Regions from separate parts of the Streptomyces sp. NPDC001513 genome, predicted to be linked through region 1. Evidence: riboswitches for the same ligand, from Rfam matches in the RefSeq annotation. Region 1 holds a riboswitch; the other holds the start of a gene.
The links. A riboswitch is a leader RNA that binds a small molecule or an ion and turns the genes downstream of it on or off. The one in region 1 is predicted to bind ZMP and ZTP.
Positions count from the first base shown of each region.

Region 2: linked by a shared signal. The riboswitch ahead of glyA (serine hydroxymethyltransferase) and the one ahead of ACFYZ4_RS06435 (bifunctional 5,10-methylenetetrahydrofolate dehydrogenase/5,10-methenyltetrahydrofolate cyclohydrolase) in region 1 are both predicted to bind ZMP and ZTP.

Region 1 is NZ_JBIAVU010000002.1:626,623-631,027, forward strand. It holds gene ACFYZ4_RS06430 (MAB_1171c family putative transporter) at 1-743, shown strand, start outside; gene ACFYZ4_RS06435 (bifunctional 5,10-methylenetetrahydrofolate dehydrogenase/5,10-methenyltetrahydrofolate cyclohydrolase) at 812-1,657, opposite strand; ZMP/ZTP riboswitch at 1,751-1,869, opposite strand; gene ACFYZ4_RS06440 (methyltransferase domain-containing protein) at 1,927-2,688, shown strand; gene ACFYZ4_RS06445 (RNA polymerase sigma factor) at 2,902-4,405, shown strand, end outside.
Region 2 is NZ_JBIAVU010000006.1:437,115-441,519, forward strand. It holds gene ACFYZ4_RS16715 (glutathionylspermidine synthase family protein) at 1-862, shown strand, start outside; gene rocD (ornithine--oxo-acid transaminase) at 878-2,080, opposite strand; ZMP/ZTP riboswitch at 2,229-2,319, shown strand; gene glyA (serine hydroxymethyltransferase) at 2,354-3,622, shown strand; gene trpS (tryptophan--tRNA ligase) at 3,871-4,405, shown strand, end outside.

The sequences.
Region 1 (4,405 bases):
GGATCCGCGAGATGATCGTCTGCTTCCTCGTGGCCCACACCCTGGGCACCTCGGCGCTGACCTGGCTGTGCGGCAAGTGGCTGGCGCGCGCGGACCGCGGGCTGCGCCCGCTGCGCACGGGGCTGGCCCTGATCGTGGTCTCCGGGCTGCTGGACCTGGCGTACCTGGTCGCCAAGTGGGCCTCGGTGGTGGCCCGCTGGGCCGGCCGCGACTGGGTGTTCCTGTCCACGGACGTGGCTCCGCCGCTGGCCTCGGCATCCGCGCTGCTGCTCGGCGCCGGCTTCGTCGTGCCGCTGGTCGGCGGGTCGGCGACGTGGCAGGCCCTCGGCCAGTACCGGCGGCTGCGCCCGCTGTGGAAGGCACTGCGCGGATTCGCCGCGGGCCAGGGCCGGACCGTTCCGCTGGCCTGGTGGTCCCCTATCGGCATCCGGCTCCTGCACCGCGAGTCGGCGATCGACGACGGCATCCTGGCGCTGGCCGGCTGGTTCGATCCGGCCGTGCGCAGCGCCGCGTACGAGGCCGCGCGCGGGCAGGGCGCGAGCGAGGGGCGCGCCTCGGCCGTGGCCGACGCGGCCATGCTGGCCGCCGCGTGCGGGCGCAGGAACGCCTGCGGGCCGGCCGCCGGGCCCGCGCAGCACCCCGAGCCGCCGCGGCTGTCCGACCAGCCGCTGACCGCCCTGGCGCGCGAGTTCCGCAGCTCCCCCGTCGTCGCCGCGGCCGCCCGCTCCGCCGCCGCGGCCTGAGCCCGGCCCTGCCCGGCCCCGAACGGAGAACGCCCCGGACCCATGGGCCCGGGGCGTTCCTCGCACGGTCAGAGCTCCGCGAGGTCCAGCCCGGCCTGCGCGGCGGCCGCCCGGACGGTCTGCTCCAGCAGGACGGCGATGGTCATCGGGCCGACACCGCCGGGCACCGGGGTGATCAGCGAGGCGCGCGCGGCGGCGGACTGGAAGTGGACGTCGCCGACGTTGCCCTCGTTGTACCCGGCGTCCAGGACCACCGCGCCCGGCTTGATGTCCTCGCCCCGGATGAACTCGGCCTTGCCGACGGCGGCGACCAGGACGTCCGCCTGGCGCACGATCGAGGGCAGGTCCACGGTGCGGGAGTGGCAGTAGGTGACGGTGGCGTTCTGCTCCAGCAGCAGCATCCCGGCCGGCTTGCCCAGGATGGCGCTGCGGCCGACGACGACGGCGTGCTTGCCGGTCAGGTCCACGTCATAGGCGGCGAGCAGGCGCATGATGCCGCCGGGGGTGCAGGAGACGAAGCCCGGCAGCCCGAAGCCCATGGCGGCGAAGGAGTGCATGGTGACCCCGTCGACGTCCTTGCCCGGGGCGATCGCCTCGAAGGCGGCGCGCTCGTCGATGTGGTGCGGGACGGGGTGCTGGAGCAGGATGCCGCTGATCTCCGGGTCCTCGGAGAGCGCGGTGAGGGTGGCCACCAGCTCCTCGGTGGTGGTCTCGGCCGGCAGCTCGACGTGGCGGGAGGTGATCCCGGCCTTGGCGCAGCGGTTCTGCTTCATGCGTACGTAGGTGACGGACGCGGGGTCCTCGCCGACCAGCACGGTCGCGAGGCAGGGCGCGGTGCCGGTGCGCTCGGTGATCTTCGCCGCGTACGCGGCGGTCTGCTCCGAGATGCGGCGGGCGAGGGCGGTGCCGTCCATCAGCCGGGCGGTGTCGGTGGCGGCCTCGGCGGGCTGGGCGGCCGGGGCAGTCTGGGCAGTCGTCACGGGGTCTCCTGAACGTCGCTGCGGATCGCGGTTCGCCCAGGCGCGCGGCAGTCGACGTACCGGATGTCCGCAGGTCCGAGGATCCGCAGGTACGCCGGGCCGCTCCCCGGTGGTGATCCACCCGAACGCCAGTCACGGCCCGCAGCCCACTGTAGTCGACATATGCGGTGGATGACCGGCGCCCGACCTGGGACGATCGATACATGACGCGCACTTTCGACCATCTTGTCGCCGAGGCGGAGTCCGTCTCCGTGGACGGCTGGGACTTCTCGTGGCTCGACGGCCGGGCGACCGAGCAGCGCCCCTCCTGGGGCTACCAGCGGCTGCTGGCCGAGCGCCTGTCCCGGGTCCGGTCGGCGCTGGACGTCCAGACCGGCGGCGGCGAGGTCCTCGCCGGGTCCGGGCCCCTGCCCCCGCTGATGGCCGCCACCGAGTCCTGGCCGCCCAATGTCGAGAAGGCGACCCGGCTGCTGCACCCGCTGGGCGCGGTGGTGATCGCCGACTCCGACGAGCCCCCGCTGCCCTTCGGCGACGAGGCCTTCGAGCTGGTGACCAGCCGGCACCCGGTGACCATCTGGTGGGAGGAGATCGCGCGAGTGCTGACGCCGGGCGGCACCTACCTCTCGCAGCAGGTCGGCCCGGCGAGCGTCTTCGAGCTCGTCGAGTACTTCCTCGGTCCGCAGCCGGAGGACGTCCGGCGCGGCCGGCACCCCGACGACGCGGTCGCCGAGGCCACGAAGGCCGGCCTCGAAGTCGTCGATCTGCGCTCCGAACGTCTGCGCACGGAGTTCCACGACATCGGAGCCGTGATCTACTTTCTGAGGAAGGTGATCTGGATGGTGCCCGGCTTCACGGTCGGGCAGTACCGGGACCGGTTGCGCGAGCTGCACGAACGGATCGAACGCGAAGGTCCGTTCGTCGCGCACACCGCCCGCTTCCTCGTCGAGGCCCGCAAAAAGGGCTGAAAGGAGGGTGGACGGATCCACGCCGAATTGGTTGCGCGGCCACAGCGTGGCGCAGGTCACTCAATTCAGCGCGTAACGAATCGACTCGGGCATGCGATGAACCGACAGGTGTCCTCGCGCGGCCCGGAATACAGACCCCCCTCGGGTCTGTTTCCCGAGTCCGCGCGATGATGTCCCGCTTACCCCTTATCTGTTCGCAACGAGAGGCTCCTTGTGTCGCTCAGCCCGTCCCGTACGTTCCCTCCGGAGATCGCCGAATCCGAGGCCCTGGTCGCGCTCGTCGAGCGCGGCCGCGAGCAGGGTCACATCAACGGTGACGACGTGCGCCAGGCCTTCGAGGCCGGCCGCATCCCGGTGGACCAGTGGAAGCGGGTCCTGCGCAGCCTGAACCAGGTCCTGGACGAGGAGGGTGTCGCCCTCCACGTCAGCGCGGCGCCCGCCACCAAGGTTGCCGCGAAGAAGCCCCGCAAGGCTGCCGCCGCCCCGGCCCGCACCGTGGCCAAGAAGGCCGCCGCCGCGCCGCGCCCCATCGGCGCGCGCAAGACCTCGGCCGCCAGCACCGCCACGGCCACGGCCTCGGCGATATCCGCATCGCCGGCCGCCGCCGCCCCGGACGAGGCGTCGGCCGATGCCGCCGCCGAGCCGAAGAAGCGCACGGTCAAGAAGACCGCCGTCAAGAAGACCGCCACGGCGAAGAAGACCGCCACGGCGAAGAAGACCAGCGCCAAGGACGCCGACGAGGGCGAGACCCCCGTGGCGGAGGGCGAGGACTGGGCCGCCGAGGACCTGGCCGACGAGGCCGAGGAAGAGGCCCCCAAGGCCGGCGGCACCCAGGGCTTCGTCCTGTCCGACGACGACGAGGACGACGCCCCGGCGCAGACGGTCATGGTGGCCGGCGCCACCGCCGACCCCGTCAAGGACTACCTCAAGCTGATCGGCAAGGTGCCGCTCCTCAACGCCGAGCAGGAGGTGGAGCTCGCCAAGCGCATCGAGGCGGGTCTCTTCTCCGAGTACAAGCTCGAAGAGGAGGAGGACCACAAGCCCGCGTTCAAGCGCGAGCTGGAGATCCTCGTCGAGGACGGCCGCCGGGCGAAGAACCACCTGCTGGAGGCCAACCTCCGCCTCGTGGTCTCCCTCGCCAAGCGCTACACCGGCCGCGGCATGCTCTTCCTGGACCTGATCCAGGAGGGCAACGTCGGTCTGATCCGCGCCGTGGAGAAGTTCGACTACACCAAGGGCTTCAAGTTCTCCACGTACGCGACCTGGTGGATCCGGCAGGCGATCACGCGTGCCATGGCCGACCAGTCGCGCACCATCCGCATCCCCGTGCACATGGTCGAGATCATCAACAAGCTCGCCCGCGTGCAGCGCCAGATGCTCCAGGACCTGGGCCGGGAGCCCACTCCGGAGGAGCTGGGCAAGGAACTCGACATGACCCCCGAGAAGGTCATCGAGGTCCAGAAGTACGGCCGCGAGCCGATCTCCCTGCACACCCCCCTGGGTGAGGAGGGCGACAGCGAGTTCGGCGACCTCATCGAGGACTCCGAGGCGGTCGTGCCCGCGGACGCGGTGTCCTTCACCTTCCTCCAGGAGCAGCTCCAGTCGATCCTGGGCACGCTCTCGGAGCGCGAGGCGGGCGTGGTCTCCATGCGGTACGGCCTCAACGACGGCCAGCCGAAGACCCTGGACGAGATCGGCCGCGTGTACGGGGTCACCC
Region 2 (4,405 bases), on a different contig from region 1:
CGGCAGCCCGGCCAAGATGCTGGAGTACAACGCCGACACCCCCACCTCCCTCGTGGAGGCGGCCAGTCCGCAGTGGTTCTGGATGGAGGACCGGTTCCCCGGCGCCGACCAGTGGAACTCCCTCCACGAGCGCCTCGTCGACGCCTGGCGCCGCCAGGCCGAGCTGTTGCCGCCCGGCCCGCTGCACTTCGCGCACTCCGAGACCGACGAGCTCGGCGAGGACCTGATGACGGTCGCCTACCTCCAGGAGACCGCGGAGCAGGCCGGCCTGGACACCCACGCCCTCTCCGTCGAGCAGATCGGCTGGGACAGCCTGTCCGGCCGGTTCGTGGACGAGAAGCTCGGCTTCATCCGCAGCTGCTTCAAGCTCTACCCGTGGGAGTGGCTGGCCACGGACGAGTTCGGCCCGCAGGTCCTCGGCACGTACGACCACGGCGGCGGCACCGGCACCACCTGCTGGATCGAACCCCTGTGGAAGATGCTGCTCTCCAACAAGGCGCTGCTGGCGATCCTGTGGGAGCTCTTCCCCGAGCACCCGAACCTGCTGCCCGCCTACCTCGACGGACCGCGCGAGCTGGCCGAGGCCGGATCCGCCGGCTTCGTGGCCAAGCCCCTCTTGGGCCGCGAGGGCGCGGGCGTCACCCTGCACGGACCGGGCGACGAGGGCGGCGAGCCCTTCGTACCGGAGGAGGGCGAGCGGTACTGCTTCCAGGGCCTGGCCCCGCTGCCCGACTTCGACGGCAACCGGGTGGTGCTCGGCGCGTGGGTCGTCGAGGACGAGGCGGCGGGGCTCGGCATCCGAGAATCGGCGGGGCCGGTCACGGACGAGTACGCCCGCTTCCTGCCCCACGTGATCCTCTGAGGCTTGTTTGGAGGCTCAGGCCAGCACCGCCCTGAGCTGGTCCAGCCCCCAGTCCAGGTCCTCCTTGCTGATCACCAGCGGCGGGGCGAGCCGGATCGTCGATCCGTGGGTGTCCTTCACCAGCACCCCCCGGTCCATCAGCTTCTCGGAGATCTCCCGGCCCGTCCCGTGGCCCGGGGCGATGTCCACGCCCGCCCACAGCCCGCGGCCCCGTACGGCGGTCACGGCGCCCCCGCCGACCAGCAGGCCCAGCTCGTGGTGCAGGTGGTCGCCCAGCTCGGTGGCGCGCTGCTGGAACTCGCCGGTCCGGAGCATCGCGACGACCTCCAGGGCGACGGCGCACGCGAGCGGGTTCCCGCCGAAGGTGGACCCGTGCTGCCCCGGCCGGAACACCCCGAGCACGTCCCGGTCGGCGACGACGGCCGACACCGGCACCACGCCGCCGCCGAGCGCCTTGCCGAGGATGTAGACGTCGGGGACGACCCCCTCGTGCTCGCAGGCGAAGGTCTTCCCGGTCCGCCCCAGCCCCGACTGGATCTCGTCCGCCATGAAGAGGACGTTCCGCTCGCGGGTCAGCTCCCGTACGCCGCTCAGGTACCCGGCGGGCGGCACCAGCACCCCCGCCTCGCCCTGGATCGGCTCCAGCAGCACGGCCACCGTGTTCTCGGTGACGGCGTGGGACAGCGCGGTGAGGTCCCCGTACGGGACGATCTCGAAGCCCGGCGTGTACGGACCGAAGTGGTCGCGGGCGTCGTGGTCCGTCGAGAAGGAGACGACGGTCGTGGTCCGGCCGTGGAAGTTGTCGGCGGCGACCACGATCTTGGCGTGCCCGTCCGGGACGCCCTTGACCTCGTAGCCCCACTTGCGGGCGGTCTTCACCGCCGTCTCCACGGCCTCCGCGCCCGTGTTCATCGGCAGCACCATCTCCTTGCCGCAGAGCGCGGCGAGCTCGGTACAGAAGTCGGCGAACCGGTCGTGGTGGAAGGCGCGCGAGGTGAGCGTGACCCGCTCCAGCTGGGCCCGGGCGGCATCGATCAGACGCCGGTTGCCGTGCCCGAAGTTGAGGGCGGAGTACCCGGCGAGCATGTCGAGGTATCTGCGGCCCTCCACGTCGGTCATCCACGCACCGTCCGCGGACGCGACGACGACGGGCAGCGGATGGTAGGTGTGCGCGCTGTGCGCGTCGGCGGAGCGGATGACTTCAGCAGTTGTCGACACGGGGTCTCCGATCGTCCGTCTTGCCCGGTGCGGCGGTGACGAGGGTGGCGTCACCCTTCTTATCGTCGCTTTCTTATCGTCGCTTTGATGCCGGACGCGGAAACCTTCCGCGTCGCGCGGCGGCCGTCGCGCGGCGGCTAAGGTGGGCGGTACGCACGGCGACTGGCGCACGGAGAACGAACTCCGGGGGAGTCGTGCGCGTTCGACCGCATTCAGGGCCGCTCGCCTGGGCCTCGCGGGGTACCGATCACATCGACCCCGGAGGAGCCCGCCATGTCCGCGAGCCGCCATCCCGCCCTTTCCGCGACCGACCCCGAACTGGCGTCGTTCGTCGCGGCGGAGGAAGTCCTCCAGGCGCAGACGCTGCGCCTGATCCCCAGTGAGAACTACGTGTCCGCGGCCGTCCTGGAGGCCTCCGGCACCGTGCTGCAGAACAAGTACAGCGAGGGCTATCCCGGCCGCCGCTACTACGAGGGCCAGCAGAACATCGACCGCGTCGAGGCCCTGGCGGTCGAGCGGGCGAAGGGCCTGTTCGGCGTGGACCACGCGAACGTGCAGCCGTACTCCGGCTCGCCGGCCAACCTGGCCGTGTACCTGGCCTTCGCGAAGCCGGGCGACACCGTGATGGGCATGGCCCTGCCGATGGGCGGCCACCTGACGCACGGCTGGGGCGTCTCGGCGACCGGCTCGTGGTTCCGGGGCGTGCAGTACGGCGTCCAGGCCGACACCGGGCTCATCGACTACGACGCCGTGCGCGACCTGGCCCTCGCCGAGCGGCCCAAGCTGATCTTCTGCGGCGGCACCGCCCTGCCGCGCACGATCGACTTCGCGGCCTTCGCCTCCATCGCCGAGGAGGCGGGCTCGGTCCTGGTCGCGGACGTGGCCCACATCGCGGGCCTGATCGCGGGCGGCGCGCACCCGTCCCCGGCGGGGCACGTGGACGTCATCTCCACCACGACGCACAAGACCCTGCGCGGTCCGCGGGGCGCGATGCTGATGTGCCGGGAGGAGCACGCGAAGGCCATCGACAAGGCGGTCTTCCCCGGCCTCCAGGGCGGCCCGCACAACCAGACGACGGCCGGTATCGCGGTGGCCCTGCACGAGGCGGCCCAGCCGTCGTTCGTCTCGTACGCGCACGCGGTCGTCGCCAACGCGAAGGCGCTGGCCGCGGCGCTGCTGGAGCGGGGCTTCGACCTGGTCTCGGGCGGCACCGACAACCACCTGATCCTGATCGACCTGACGGGCAAGGACGTGCCGGGCAAGGTCGCGGCGAAGGCCCTGGACCGGGCGGGGATCGTGGTGAACTACAACACGGTCCCGTTCGACCCGCGCAAGCCGTTCGATCCCTCGGGGGTGCGGATCGGTACGCCGTCGCTCACGTCGCGGGGGCTGTCGGCGGAGCACATGCCGGTGGTCGCGGACTGGATCTCGCGCGCGGTCGACGCCGCCTCCAAGGGGGACGAGCCGGCCCTGGCCGCGGTCCGCGCCGAGGTCGCCGACCTCATGGCCGCCTTCCCGGCCCCCGGCCTCCCGCTGTCCTGACCCACGGCCCGCCTGCCGGGGCTCCGCCCCGGACCCCGCACCTCAAACGCCGGAGGGGCTGGATTTCCAGCCCGCCCGGCGTTTGAGGGCGCCCCCGAGCCGGAGAATCGGTCGCTTGGTCGGGGTTGGATCCGGACGGGCCGCTACCGTCCGGTACCCCGGTGCCGTACGGATCCGGTCGGCGCGACCCGCAAGGATCCGGCCGGCGGCGGGCCCGAGCCCGCCCCCGCACCTGAGAGAATGGGGCCATGGCTTCTGATCGTCCTCGCGCGCTCTCCGGCATCCAGCCCACCTCCGGTTCGTTCCACCTCGGGAACTACCTCGGAGCCATTCGCCAGTACGTCGCCCTGCAGGAGACGCACGACGCGTTCTACATGGTGGTCGACCTGCACGCGATCACCATGCCGCAGGATCCGAAGGATCTCCGCGCGAACACCCGCCTCTCCGCCGCGCAGCTGCTCGCCGCCGGCCTGGACCCCGAGCGCTGCACGCTCTTCATCCAGAGCCACGTGCCCGAGCACGCCCAGCTCGGCTGGGTCATGAACTGCATCACCGGTTTCGGCGAGGCCAGCCGGATGACCCAGTTCAAGGACAAGTCCGCCAAGGGCGGTGTCAACAGCGCCAGCGTCGGCCTCTTCACGTACCCGATCCTGCAGGTCGCCGACATCCTGCTCTACCAGGCGAACGCCGTCCCCGTCGGCGAGGACCAGCGCCAGCACATCGAGCTGACCCGCGACCTCGCCGAGCGCTTCAACACGCGCTACGGCCAGACCTTCACCCTGC